Regions from separate parts of the Streptomyces sp. NPDC048255 genome, predicted to be linked through region 2. Evidence: predicted binding sites of a transcription regulator. Region 2 holds the regulator's gene; the other holds the start of a gene.
The links. Region 2 encodes HrcA, which represses chaperone genes, less so after heat shock. Its sites were predicted from a motif close to TTNGCACTCNGNNNNNCNGAGTGCNAA; they were not measured.
Positions count from the first base shown of each region.

Region 1: a site for HrcA is predicted at 3,750-3,776, ahead of groL (chaperonin GroEL). Genes of this name have one in related genera too.

Region 1 is NZ_JBEZMA010000013.1:16,405-23,434, reverse strand. It holds gene AB0D94_RS13480 (beta-glucanase) at 1-150, opposite strand, end outside; gene AB0D94_RS13475 (phosphoribosylanthranilate isomerase) at 220-837, opposite strand; gene AB0D94_RS13470 (Uma2 family endonuclease) at 982-1,554, shown strand; gene AB0D94_RS13465 (helix-turn-helix domain-containing protein) at 1,572-1,907, shown strand; gene groL (chaperonin GroEL) at 1,999-3,621, opposite strand; gene AB0D94_RS13455 (cold-shock protein) at 3,965-4,171, opposite strand; gene AB0D94_RS13450 (MoaD/ThiS family protein) at 4,570-4,845, opposite strand; gene thrC (threonine synthase) at 4,884-6,173, opposite strand; SAM riboswitch class I at 6,191-6,348, opposite strand; gene AB0D94_RS13440 (glucosyl-3-phosphoglycerate synthase) at 6,534-7,030, shown strand, end outside.
Region 2 is NZ_JBEZMA010000003.1:13,220-20,249, reverse strand. It holds gene AB0D94_RS04040 (Uma2 family endonuclease) at 1-426, shown strand, start outside; gene AB0D94_RS04035 (DUF3097 domain-containing protein) at 404-1,213, opposite strand; gene AB0D94_RS04030 (MBL fold metallo-hydrolase) at 1,242-1,967, opposite strand; gene hrcA (heat-inducible transcriptional repressor HrcA) at 2,126-3,142, shown strand; gene dnaJ (molecular chaperone DnaJ) at 3,143-4,282, shown strand; gene AB0D94_RS04015 (nitronate monooxygenase) at 4,484-5,575, shown strand; gene AB0D94_RS04010 (16S rRNA (uracil(1498)-N(3))-methyltransferase) at 5,572-6,315, shown strand; gene AB0D94_RS04005 (histidine triad nucleotide-binding protein) at 6,396-6,755, shown strand; gene AB0D94_RS04000 (ribonuclease Z) at 6,759-7,030, shown strand, end outside.

The DNA of each region.
Region 1 (7,030 bases), on a different contig from region 2:
GGAGCGGCCGGCGACCCACTGGTCGGACGAGGCGAAGTCGGCGGTGAAGACGGGGGCGCGGCGGGGCCTGAACGGCGCCGGGCCCCCGCCGGTCCGTGGGGAGAGGCGGCGGGTCAGGCGCCGCAGCCATCCGAGCGTTTCCGAGACCATGCCTGTGCTGTGCCCGGCGGGAACCGGCCCAACCTCCGGTTATCGCTCTGGGTCATCGCACGACTGCGTTCAGTGGGCGGAGGCGTGCGCCGCGCGCACGAAGGCGCGGATCAGCTCGGGGGACTTCACCCCGCGCTCCCGTTCGACCCCGCTGGACACGTCCACGCCCCAGGCGCCGGTGGTCCGCAGGGCCTCGCCGACGTTCTCCGGGGTCAGCCCGCCCGCCAGCAGCCAGTGGCCCCGCGGCGCGGTGAACTCCGCCGAGCCCCAGTTCCAGGGCTTGCCGGAGCCGGGGTCGGGGGCGTCCAGGAGCAGCAGGTCCTCGCCGTACTCCCCGCAGCGCTCGACGTGCTCGGCGGTGGCCCGCAGCAGGGTCCGGCCGGGGGCGCGCAGCTCCTCGTAGTACTCGGGCCCCTCCTCCCCGTGCAGCTGTACGCCGCGCACGCCGCTCTCCTCCGCGAAGCGCCGCACCTCCGCCACCGGCTGCCCCCGGAACACCCCGACGGTCAGCACCCCGGCCGGCACCCGCCCGGCCAGCTCCCGGGCCAGGCCGGCCCCGACGGTCCGCGGGCTGCCGGGCGCGAAGACGAACCCGACGGCATCGGCCCCGGCCTCCACGGCCACGTCGACGTCGTGGGCGGTCTTCAGCCCGCAGATCTTGACGAAGGGTCCACTGCTCTCACTCATGCCCCGAGTCAACCAAACCCGCCCCCCGACCGCCGCCCCGTCCCAACAACCGGGCACGCACCCCGCCCCGGCACTAGCCTGGTGGGGCACGGGCTCAGCACAGCACGCACAGCACGCCATGCGGAGGAAATGACGGTGACCACCATGACCGAGCGGGCCACCCCCATAGACACGCTGTCGGCGCCTCCGACCTTCGAGGACCTCCTGCGCACCGTCGAGGAGCTGAACACGCCAGACGGCTTCAAGGCCGAGCTCATCCGGGGGAAGATCGTCGTGTCACCGTGGTCCAAGCTGCGTGACGTCCGCCCCATGCGCGCACTGCGCCGGCAGCTGGAGGCCAAAGCACCGGCGGGGCACATTGTCGAGACTTCACCGGTCCTCTTCCAGTTCCCGGAGGCCGGCCGCGCGTACGGCCCCGACCTCTTCGTCGCGGACGAATCCGCCTTCGACGCGGACGGCCGCCACGCGGACGGGACGGCCCTGTCGCTGGTCGCCGAGTTCACGTCCGTCTCCACGAAGGACGCGGACTGGAACGAGAAGCTGGACGTCTACGGCCGGCTCGTCCCCGTCTACCTGGTCGTCGACATGCAGGACGCGGAGATCACCTGCTTCCACGACCCGTCCCCGCACGGCTACCGCTCCCGGACGACGGTGTCCTTCGGCGAGGCACTGCACGTCCCGGCACCCTTCGACTGCGCCCTCGACACCACGTTCTGAACGGCGGGCCACCCCTCATGAACCACACCCGCTGGAAGCTGGACCGGGAGCGGAAGGCCGCGCAGGGCTACCGCGAGTCCGCCGAGGTCGAAGCCGAGCGGGCGGAGATCCGGCTGGCGATGGCCTTCGCGAAGGCCATCTACGACCGGCGCAAGGCGCTGGGGCTCTCCCAAGCCGAGCTGGCGGCGCGGGCCGGGCTCACGCAGGCGAAGATCTCCCGGGTGGAGGGGGCGGACGCGGTGCCCACGCTTCCCCTGCTGCGCCGCCTCGCGCACGCCCTGGACGCGTCCTTGAACATCGCCCTGGGCGCGGACCACGAAGAGGTCGTCTTCGTCGCGCGCCCCGCCGCCTGAGACGGCCCCGCGAACGCCCGAGGGCGGCACCCCCTCCGTCAGGAGAGGGTGCCGCCCTCGGTTCGAGAACAGCCGATCAGCCAGGGGCCGATCAGAAGTCCATGTCACCGCCCGGCATGCCGCCGCCCGCGGGGGCACCGGCCTTCTCGGGCTTGTCGGCGATGACGGCCTCGGTGGTGAGGAAGAGGGCCGCGATGGACGCCGCGTTCTGCAGGGCGGAGCGGGTGACCTTCGCCGGGTCGATGATGCCCTCGGCGATCATGTCCACGTACTCGCCGGTCGCGGCGTTCAGGCCCCAGCCCACGGTGAGGTTGCGGACCTTCTCCACGACGACGCCACCCTCGAGACCACCGTTGACGGCGATCTGCTTCAGCGGGGCCTCGAGCGCGAGCTTCACGGCGTTGGCGCCGGTCGCCTCGTCACCCGACAGGTCGAGCTTCTCGAAGACCGAGGAGGCCTGGAGCAGGGCCACGCCACCACCGGCGACGATGCCCTCCTCGACGGCCGCCTTCGCGTTGCGAACGGCGTCCTCGATGCGGTGCTTGCGCTCCTTGAGCTCGACCTCGGTCGCGGCACCGGCCTTGATGACGGCCACGCCGCCGGCCAGCTTCGCGAGGCGCTCCTGGAGCTTCTCGCGGTCGTAGTCCGAGTCGGAGTTCTCGATCTCGGCGCGGATCTGGTTGACGCGACCCTGGACCTGGTCGCTGTCGCCCGAACCGTCGACGATCGTGGTCTCGTCCTTGGTGATGACGACCTTGCGGGCGCGGCCGAGCAGGTCGAGACCGGCGTTCTCCAGCTTGAGGCCGACCTCCTCGGAGATGACGGTGCCACCGGTGAGGATGGCGATGTCGCCGAGCATGGCCTTGCGGCGGTCACCGAAGCCCGGGGCCTTGACGGCGACGGACTTGAAGGTGCCACGGATCTTGTTGACGACCAGGGTCGACAGGGCCTCGCCCTCGACGTCCTCGGCGATGATCAGCAGCGGCTTGCCGGACTGCATGACCTTCTCCAGGAGCGGCAGCAGGTCCTTGACCGAGCCGATCTTGGAGTTGACGATCAGGATGTACGGGTCGTCGAGCGACGCCTCCATACGCTCCATGTCGGTGGCGAAGTACGCCGAGATGTAGCCCTTGTCGAAGCGCATGCCCTCGGTGAGCTCAAGCTCCAGACCGAAGGTCTGGGACTCCTCGACGGTGATGACGCCTTCCTTGCCGACCTTGTCCATGGCCTCGGCGATGAGCTCGCCGATCTGGGTGTCGGCGGCGGAGATGGAGGCCGTGGAAGCGATCTGCTCCTTGGTCTCGACATCCTTGGCCTGGGCGAGCAGGGCGGCGGAGACGGCCTCGACGGCCTTCTCGATACCACGCTTGAGGGCCATCGGGTTGGCGCCGGCGGCTACGTTGCGCAGGCCCTCGCGGACGAGCGCCTGGGCGAGCACGGTGGCGGTGGTCGTACCGTCGCCGGCGACGTCGTCCGTCTTCTTGGCGACTTCCTTGACCAGCTCGGCGCCGATCTTCTCGTACGGGTCCTCGAGCTCGATCTCCTTGGCGATGGAGACACCATCGTTGGTGATCGTGGGGGCGCCCCACTTCTTCTCAAGGACGACGTTGCGACCCTTGGGGCCAAGGGTGACCTTGACGGCGTCGGCGAGCTGGTTCATCCCACGCTCGAGACCGCGCCGGGCCTCCTCGTCGAACGCAATGATCTTGGCCATCTGAAGTGGTCCTCCCGGACAGGGGTGGATTGCTCCGGACCGCGCCCGCGCCCGCGACGGACGGCCTGCGTGCCCGGCGGTTCCTTCCCGCCGGACCCTGCGGGCCTCACCGACCCGGTCCTCGTTTGGTAGCACTCTCACTTGGAGAGTGCTAACGCCAATGATTAGCACTCGACCCCCGCGAGTGCAAGCGGCTTCGGGCAACGCCCGGTGAAGACACAGGCGGGACACGGGTCGTCAGGCCACGACGCACGAGGGGCCCGCATCCCGTGTCCAGGATGTGGGCCCCTCGTGCGTGTGTGGAACGTAGAACACAGTGCGTGGGCGGTCGATCGCGCCAGGACTAGCCGAGTGCGAGCTTGACCATGTCCGCCTGCGGACCCTTCTGGCCCTGCGAGATCTCGAACTCGACCCGCTGACCCTCTTCAAGGGTGCGGTACCCGTCCATCTGGATGGCGCTGTAGTGGACGAACACATCCGCACCACCGTCGACCGCGATGAAGCCGTAGCCCTTCTCCGCGTTGAACCACTTGACGGTGCCCTGAGCCATGCCTAACTCCCCTATTACTGGCCCTTGCGCAGGAACGCACTTCGCGCTCCCGGGTCATCACTTGCGTCGGAACGCGTCGACCGAGGCTGAATGTATCTGCGCGAGTGCTGTCTGCAACAGGTCAATCCGACGAGAATTCTGGACACCCAGAAACATTGAAAAAGAGTGAAAATTTGGCATATCGCAGGGCAACTCGGGCCAGGCATATTGCGCCAAAGCCCCATACCGCACTTGCACATTGACCCGATGTCGACCCTCACGCGGCCCGTTCATATGCGGCGGGCAAGAACAGCGGAGGGGACTTCCCCAACTCTACCGCGCCCAATCAAGCAGAATTGCCCCCTCCGCTTGTTAGCGGAGGGGGCAATTACGGTTTTCGCGTGTCACCTACGGGAAGGTCAGCCGCCCGCGACGGCCGGGATGATCGAGACGCCCGCACCGTCCGGGGTCGCGGCCTCCAGCCCGCCCTCGAAACGCACGTCGTCGTCGTTCACGTAGACGTTGACGAAGCGGCGCAGCTTGCCCTGGTCGTCCAGGACGCGCGCGGCGATGCCCGGGTGGCTCTTCTCCAGGGACTCGATGACCTCGGCCAGGGTCGCGCCCTCGGCGGGGACCTCGGCCTTGCCGCCGGTGTAGGTGCGCAGGATGGTGGGGATGCGGACGTTGACGCTCATGGCGCTACTGCCTTTCCGGTAGGGCGGAGGAGAAGTGGTCAGGCCAGGCCGGCGGCGCGGAACGCGTCCAGGCTCGGGCGGATGGTGGCGGTCTGCCCGCTCTCCGCGGCCACCGCCTCCAGGGTCTTGAGACCGTCACCGGTGTTCAGGACCACCGTGGTCAGCGCCGGGTCGAGCTGCCCGTTCTCGATGAGCTTCTTCGTCACGCCGACGGTCACGCCGCCCGCGGTCTCGGCGAAGATGCCCTCGGTCTGCGCGAGGATCTTGATGGCCTCGACGACCTGCTCGTCGGTGACGTCCTCGACGAAGCCGCCGGTGCGCCGCGCGATGTCCAGGACGTACGGGCCGTCCGCCGGGTTGCCGATGGCCAGCGACTTGGCGATGGTGTTCGGCTTCTGCGGGCGGACCACGTCGTGTCCGGCCTTGAAGGCGGTCGACACCGGGGAGCAGCCCTCGGCCTGGGCGCCGAAGATCTTGTAGGGCTTGTCCTCGACGAGGCCGAGCTTGATCAGCTCCTGCAGACCCTTGTCGATCTTCGTCAGCTGCGAGCCGGACGCGATCGGGATCACGATCTGGTCGGGCAGCTGCCAGCCGAGCTGCTCGCAGATCTCGTACGCCAGGGTCTTGGAGCCCTCGCCGTAGTACGGACGCAGGTTGACGTTGACGAAGCCCCAGCCCTCGCCCAGCGGGTCGCCGATGAGCTCGGAGCAGAAGCGGTTGACGTCGTCGTAGTTGCCCTCGATGCCGACCAGGTCGCCGCCGTACACACCGGCCATGACGACCTTGCCCTGCTCCAGGTCGTGCGGGATGAACACGCAGGAGCGGAAACCGGCCCGGGCGGCCGCGGCGCCGACGGCGCCGGCCAGGTTGCCGGTGGAGGAGCAGGACAGGGTGGTGAAGCCGAAGGCGCGGGCGGCCTCGACGGCGATGGCCACGACGCGGTCCTTGAAGGAGTGCGTCGGGTTGCCGGAGTCGTCCTTGACGTAGAGCTTGCCGGTGACGCCGAGCTCCTTGGCCAGGTTGGCCGCGTCCACGAGCTTGGTGAAGCCGGGGTTCAGGCTGGGCTTGGAGGCCACGTCCGCGGGGACGGGCAGCAGCGGGGCGTAGCGCCAGATGTTGTTCGGGCCGGCCTCGATCGCGGCACGCAGGGCCTCGGGGTTCCCGGTGGGAAGGTCGTAGGCGACTTCCAGAGGTCCGAAGCACTCGGCGCACGCGAAGATGGGACCGAGCTCGAAGCGGGTACCGCACTCACGACAGGAAAGGCCGGTGGCGGGTCCCAGGTCGACAGAAACCTGGTCGGCAGAGGTGGCGACAGTCTGTGCAGCCATGATGGCGAGGCCCTTTCTCCTCATCTTCCCCATGGCGCACTTCGCCATGAGACGGAATTGGCACCTTCCCTAGCCGGGGACCTCGCTGATGTCGCTGACGTACGCGATCGCGAGACCGACTGGAGGGTTGCCGGGGCTTCAACGGGCCGTGTCCCTCTGCCCCTCTGGATGAGCGGTATGGCACCGGGCCGCGCGCTCTATGGCGCGCCCGGGCGTTTGTGCGCGAGGACCCCCGACATGCGATGGTCCTTCGCGTTGTTCAAGACTGTAACCGAAGGCCCCGTGTGGTTGAGACAACCGTCCGAACCGCGAGATGGATCTCAATGGGGTCAAACCGCCGAACGGCAGGGAGTGCTGAAAGTGCTGGAAGAGGTGGAGCGCTGGCTGGCCGACCGCTCCTGGTCCGCCGCTGACCGACCGCTCGACCAGCTGCTGGAGCGGAAACGGGCAGCCGGCACCACGGTCAGCGTGGTGCTGCCCGCGCTCGACGAGGAGGCCACCGTCGGCGCCATCGTCGAGGTGATCCGGCGCGAGCTGATCGAGGGACTGCCGGTCCCGCTGGTGGACGAGCTGGTCGTCATCGACTCGGGCTCCACCGACCGCACGGCCGAGGTCGCGGCGAAGGCGGGCGCCCGGGTGGTGCACCGCGACGAGATACTGCCGCGAATACCCGCACTGCCCGGCAAGGGCGAGGTGCTGTGGCGCTCGCTGCTGGCCACCACCGGGGACGTGATCTGCTTCGTCGACGCCGACCTGCGGGACTTCTCCTCCGCCTTCGTCTCCGGGATCGTCGGACCGCTGCTGACCGACCCGGACGTGCAGTTCGTGAAGGCGATGTACGACCGCCCGCTCGGCGA
Region 2 (7,030 bases):
ATTCCACTCGACAAGTGGTATCCGGTGCAGACGCAGGACATCGCGATCCCCGGCGAGCCCTCGGAGCCGCAGCCGGATCTCGTGGTCGTCGAGCACGGCGCCTTCGACGGTCCAGGCAGGCTCGTGCCCGCCCCGGCCATCACGCTCCTCGTCGAGGTCGTGTCCAAGAACAGCTCCGTCGCTGACTACGGCATCAAGCGTTCCATGTACGCGGCGGGCCAGGTCCCCGCATACCTGATCATCGATCCGTTCGAGGCGGAGTGCCTGCTCCTCACCGAGCCGGCCGGGACCGGGGAGGACGCCGACTACAAGGTCGAACGTAGGACGCAGTTCGGCGAGCCCGTCCCGCTGCCCGTCCTGGACCTCAAGCTGGAGACCGGCGAGTTCGGCACTCTGCCGAAGTTCAAGCGGTACCGCCGACAGTGACGAAGTCGATCAGCTCCTCGACGCGGCCCAGGAGGGTCGGCTCCAGGTCCTTGTAGGACGTCACGCGGGACAGGATGTGCTGCCACGCGGCGCCCGTGTTCTCCGGCCAGCCCAGGGCGCGGCAGATGCCCGTCTTCCAGTCCTGGCCGTGCGGGATCACCGGCCACGCGGAGATGCCCAGCGCGGACGGTTTCACCGCCTGCCAGACGTCCACGTACGGGTGGCCCGCGATCAGGACGTCCGGGGAGGTCACCGAAGCCGCGATGCGGGACTCCTTCGAGCCCGGGACCAGGTGGTCCACCAGGACGCCCAGGCGGGCGTCGGGGGCCGGGGCGAACTCGGCGACGACGGCCGGGAGGTCGTCGATGCCCTCCAGGTACTCCACCACCACGCCCTCGATGCGCAGGTCGTCGCCCCAGACCTTCTCGACCAGCTCGGCGTCGTGGCGGCCCTCCACGTAGATGCGCCCGGCCCGCGCCACCCGCGCCCGGGCCCCCGGGACGGCGAGCGAGCCCGAGGCGGTCAGACGGGGCGCGGAGGGGCCGCGCGAGGGGCGCGTGAGGGTGACGACGGCCCCCTCCAGCAGGAAGCCGCGCGGCTGGAGCGGGAACACCCGCCGCTTGCCGAAGCGGTCCTCCAGGGTCACCGTGCCCGCCTCGCAGGCCACCACCGCGCCGCAGAAGTCCGTCCCGGCGACCTCCACCACCAGGTCGGGCTCCGCAGCCACCTCCGGCACGGCCTTGGGGCGCTTCCACTGCGGGGTCAGGTCGGGGGAGTACTCGCGCATCCGGCCGACAGTAGGAGAGCCCCGGCCGTCATGCCTCCGACACGCCGAAACGGGCCGCCAGTGTGGCGCGTTGCTCACGTACGAATCCCGCGGTGACCACCGCTCCGTGACCCGGTACGTACAGCGCGTCCTCCCCGCCCAGGGACAGCAGCCGGTCCAGGGCGGCGGGCCACTGCCGCGGCGCCGCGTCGTCGGCCGCCTGGGGCTCGCCGGACTCCTCCACCAGGTCCCCGCAGAAGACCACCTCGCGCCCGCCCGGCACGAAGACCGCCAGATCGTGCCCGGTGTGGCCCGGTCCCACGTTGGCCAGCAGCACCTGCAGCCCGCCGAGGTCCAGCGTCCACTCGCCCGAGACGGGATGGCGCGGCACCACCAGCGAGGCCGTCGCCTCGGCGGCCTCGGACTCCGCCAGCCCGTGCCGTACCGCGCTCTCGCGCAGCTCCTCGCGGCCCAGGGACAGCACCGTGTCCAGGCCGACCGCCCCGAACACCTCGGCCCCGGAGAAGGCGGCCGCCCCCAGGACGTGGTCGAAATGTCCGTGGGTGAATGCGATATGGGTCACCCGGCGGCCCGTCAGCCGCTCCGCCTGCTCCCGCAGCTCCGCCCCCTCCCGGAGGCAGGAACCCGGGTCGATCAGGAGCACCGAGTCGTCCCCCACCACCAGCCCCGCCGTGCAATCCCACACCGGCAGGCGCCTGCGGCCGGCCCGCCCGGTCAGCCGTTCCCAGCCCGCCTCTTCCCAACGCACGTCCATGCGGCGACGCTACCCTGGCGGGCCGCCCTTGCCAGGGTCTTACTACCCGGCCGTACACTGAGCGGGGGATCTCTGGCACTCGAACGCTCGGAGTGCCAGTCGAACAAGCAGCAAGCAGCAACGAGCAAGGCAACGGATCACAGCTGGAGGTGTGCGCGATGCTCAGCGAACGCAGACTCGAAGTGCTGCGCGCCATCGTCCAGGACTACGTCGGGACGGAGGAGCCGGTCGGCTCCAAGGCGCTCACCGAGCGGCACCGGCTCGGCGTCTCGCCCGCCACCGTGCGCAACGACATGGCCGTGCTGGAGGAGGAGGGCTACATCGCCCAGCCCCACACCAGCGCCGGCCGGATCCCCACCGACAAGGGCTACCGGCTCTTCGTCGACAAGCTGGCGGGGGTCAAGCCGCTGTCGTCGCCCGAGCGCCGGGCCATCCAGAACTTCCTCGACGGCGCCGTCGACCTCGACGACGTGGTCGGCCGTACGGTGCGGCTGCTCGCGCAGCTCACCCGGCAGGTCGCCGTCGTCCAGTACCCGAGCCTGACCCGGTCGACCGTCCGGCACGTGGAGCTGCTCTCGCTCGCTCCCGCGCGCCTGATGCTCGTACTGATCACGGACACCGGACGCGTCGAGCAGCGGCTGGTCGACTGCCCGAGCCCGTTCGGCGAGACCTCCCTCGCCGACCTGCGGGCCCGGCTCAACAGCAGGGTCGTCGGCCGGCGTTTCACCGATGTGCCCCCGCTCGTCCAGGACCTCCCCGAGTCCTTCGAGGCCGAGGACCGCAGCACGGTCTCCACCGTGCTCGCCACGCTCCTCGAAACCCTGGTCGAGGAAGCCGAGGAACGGCTGATGATCGGCGGAACCGCCAATCTCACCCGCTTCGGACACGATTTTCCCCTGACGATCAGGCCGGTGCTCGAAGCGCTGGAGGAGCAGGTCGTGCTCCTCAAGCTGCTGGGCGAGGCCAACGAGTCGGGAATGGCCGTACGGATCGGGCATGAGAATGCCTACGAGGGACTGAACTCCACGTCGGTCGTCTCGGTCGGTTACGGTTCGGGCGGCGAAGCAGTCGCCAAACTCGGCGTGGTCGGACCGACCCGCATGGACTACCCCGGAACGATGGGAGCGGTACGCGCAGTGGCACGTTACGTCGGACAGATCCTGGCGGAGTCGTAAGTGGCCACGGACTACTACGCCGTTCTCGGCGTGCGCCGCGACGCATCGCAGGACGAGATCAAGAAGGCCTTCCGCCGCCTCGCGCGTGAACTCCACCCGGATGTGAATCCGGACCCGAAGACGCAGGAGCGCTTCAAGGAGATCAACGCGGCGTACGAGGTGCTCTCGGACCCGCAGAAGAAGCAGGTCTACGACCTCGGCGGCGACCCGCTGTCCTCCTCGGGAGGCGGCGGCGGAGCGGGCGGATTCGGGGCGGGTGGCTTCGGCAACTTCTCCGACATCATGGACGCCTTCTTCGGCCAGGCCTCGCAGCGCGGCCCGCGCTCGCGGACCCGCCGCGGCCAGGACGCCATGATCCGCCTGGACCTGGAGCTGGACGAGGCGGCCTTCGGGACCACCAAGGACATCCAGGTCGACACGGCCGTGGTGTGCACCACCTGCTCCGGTGAGGGCGCCGCCCCCGGCACCTCCGCGCAGACGTGTGACATGTGCCGCGGCCGCGGTGAGGTGTCGCAGGTCACCCGGTCCTTCCTGGGACAGGTCATGACCTCGCGCCCCTGCCCGCAGTGCCAGGGCTTCGGCACCGTGGTCCCGACCCCGTGCCCCGAGTGCGCGGGCGACGGCCGGGTCCGCTCCCGCCGCAGCCTCACCGTCAAGATCCCGGCGGGCGTCGAGAACGGCACCCGCATCCAGCTCGCGGGCGAGGGCGAGGTCGGCCCCGGCGGCGGCCCCGCCGGCGACCTGTACGTGGAGATCCACGAGCTGCCGCACCCCACCTTCCAGCGGCGGGGGGACGACCTGCACTGCACGGTCACCATCCCGATGACGGCGGCGGCGCTGGGCACCAAGTGCCCGCTGGAGACGCTGGACGGCCTGGAGGAGATCGACATCCGGCCCGGTACCGGGTCGGGGCAGGCGATCCCGCTGCACGGGCGCGGTGTCACGCACCTGCGGGGCGGCGGGCGCGGGGACCTGATCGTCCACGTCGAGGTCACCACCCCGGGCAAGCTGGACGCGCAGCAGGAGGAACTGCTGCGCCAGCTGGCGAAGCTGCGCGGCGAGGAACGGCCGATGGGCCAGTTCGCGCCGGGGCAGCAGGGCCTGTTCAGCCGCCTGAAGGACGCCTTCAACGGTCGCTGACCGGCTGCTGACCGGTCCGCGGACCGGCCGCTGACCGGTCCGCGGAAACGCTCACGAGCCCGGCCCCGGGGATCCCCCGGGGCCGGGCTCTGTGCTTGGGCAGGGGGCCGCGGCGGGCGGGCACGGGGCCCCGGGGAAGCGGACTATGCCAGGCGAATGCCGTGATTCGGTGCGATGAGCGGGACATGGCACGATGCGTCCATGTCCACCGCACTGAACGGTCTCTCCCCCTACCCGATCGTGCAGGCTCCCATGGCGGGCGGCGCCTCGTGCCCGCCGCTCGCCGCCGCCGTGTGCGAGGCGGGCGGGCTGGGCTTCCTGGCCGGCGGCTACAAGACCGCCGACGGCATGTACCAGGAGATCAAACGGCTGCGGGCGCTGACCCGGCACGCCTTCGGCGTGAACCTCTTCATGCCGCAGACCGGGTACGTGGACCCGGCCGCCGTCGAGACGTACCGCGGGCAGCTGGCGGGCGAGGCGAGCTGGTACGAGGTCTCCCTGGCCGCCGAGGACATCATCGGCACCTGCGACGACGGCTACGAGGCCAAGCTCGCCATCCTCCTCGAAGACCCGGTCCCGGTCGTCTCGTTCACCTTCGGCTGCCCCTCGTCCGCCGTCCTCGCCTCCCTGCGCAAGGCCGGTACGCACACCGTCGTCACCGTGACCTCCGTCGAGGAGGCCAAGGCGGCGCAGGAGGCGGGCGCCGACTCCGTCTGCGTCCAGGGCGTGGAGGCCGGCGGCCACCAGGGCACCCACCGCGACGACCCGCAGGCCGACGGCACCGCGGCCGTGGGACTGCTCGCGCTGGTGGCGCAGGTCCGCGAGGCCGTGGGGCTGCCGATCGTCGCCGCGGGCGGTCTGATGCGGGGCGCGCAGATCGCGGCGCTGCTGACGGCGGGCGCCGGGGCCGCGCAGCTCGGCACGGCCTTCCTGGCCTGCCCGGAGTCCGGGGCGCACCCCCTGCACAAGAAGGCCCTGACGGACCCGCTGTTCGTCCGTACGGAACTGACCCGGGCCTTCTCCGGCCGGCCGGCGCGGGGCCTGGTGAACCGGTTCATGCGGGAGCACGGTCCCTACGCCCCGGCCGCGTACCCGCAGATCCACCACATGACCTCGGGGCTGCGCAAGGCCGCAGCCGCGGCCGGGGACCCGCAGGGCATGGCCCTGTGGGCGGGCCAGGGGCACCGGCTGGCGCGGACGCTGCCGGCGGGCGAGCTGGTCGAGGTGCTGGCGGCCGAACTGGCCGAGGCACAGAGCACGTTGAAGGTAATGCAGATGAGGAGTGCGTCATGACCGCCCCCGTGTTCGTGGTCGAGGAGGTCCCCACGGGACCGGAGTTCGTCCTGGAGGGCCCCGAGGGCCGGCACGCGGTGTCCGTGAAGCGGCTGAACCCGGGCGAGGCGCTGGTCCTCACGGACGGCCGGGGCGGCTGGGCCGAGGCGGTCGTGAAGTCCGCGGAGGGCAAGGACCGCCTGACGGTCGCGGTGTCCTCGGCCGGACAGGAACCGCAGCCCCCGGTCCGCATCACCGTGGTCCAGGCACTCCCCAAGGGGGACCGCGGCGAACTGGCCGTCGAGACCATGACCGAGACGGGCGTCGACGCGATCGTGCCGTGGCAGGCCTCTCGGTGCATCACGCAGTGGCGCGGCGACCGGGGAGCCAAGTCCCTCGCCAAGTGGCGGGCCACCGCCCGGGAGGCGGGAAAGCAGTCCCGCCGGGTCCGCTTCCCCGAGGTGGCGGAGGCCATGTCCACCAAGCAGGTCGCCGCGCTGCTGGCCGGGGCCGACCTGGCGATGGTCCTCCACGAGGACCGCGAGGCCCCCTCGGGCGCGCTGGCCACGGCCGGACTGCCGGACTCGGGCTCCATCGTCCTGGTCGTCGGCCCCGAGGGCGGCGTCTCCCCGGAGGAACTGGCCGCCTTCGCCGCGGCCGGGGCCCACCCGTACCGGCTGGGCCCCTCGGTCCTGCGGACCTCCACCGCGGGGACGGCGGCGACGGCGGTCCTGCTGGCCCGCACCGGGCGCTGGTCCTAGCCGGGCCCCGGCCTGACGGCCTCCGCGCCCGGCTCCGGGGATACGATGCCCGGACCGATCAACGACACGGAGGCGAAGCGATGGCCGGGGAACCGCAGGCCGACTGCCTGTTCTGCAAGATCGTCACAGGGGACATCCCGGCGACCGTGGTCCGGGAGACCGAGACGACCGTGGCCTTCCGGGACATCAACCCGCAGGCGCCGACGCACGTGCTCGTGATCCCCAAGGTGCATTACCCCGACGCCGCCTCCCTCGCCGCCGCCGAGCCGGTCATCACCGCCGACCTGCTGCGCGAGGCCGGGCAGATCGCCCTGGACGAGAAGATCACCGACCACGGCTACCGGATCGTCTTCAACACCGGGGCCGGCGCCGGCCAGACCGTCTTCCACGCCCACGCCCACCTCCTCGGCGGCCGCGGCCTCCAGTGGCCCCCCGGATAGACCGTGTCCGTACGCGAGTTCGTGGTGCTGGGCACCGCCAGCCAGGTGCCCACCCGCCACCGCAACCACAACGGCTACCTGCTGCGCTGGGACGGCGAGGGCATCCTCTTCGACCCGGGCGAGGGCACCCAGCGGCAGATGCTGCGGGCCGGCGTGGCCGCCCACGACATCAACCGGATCTGCGTCACCCACTTCCACGGTGACCACAGCCTCGGGCTCGCCGGGGTGATCCAGCGCATCAACCTCGACCAGGTCCCGCACCCCGTCACCGCGCA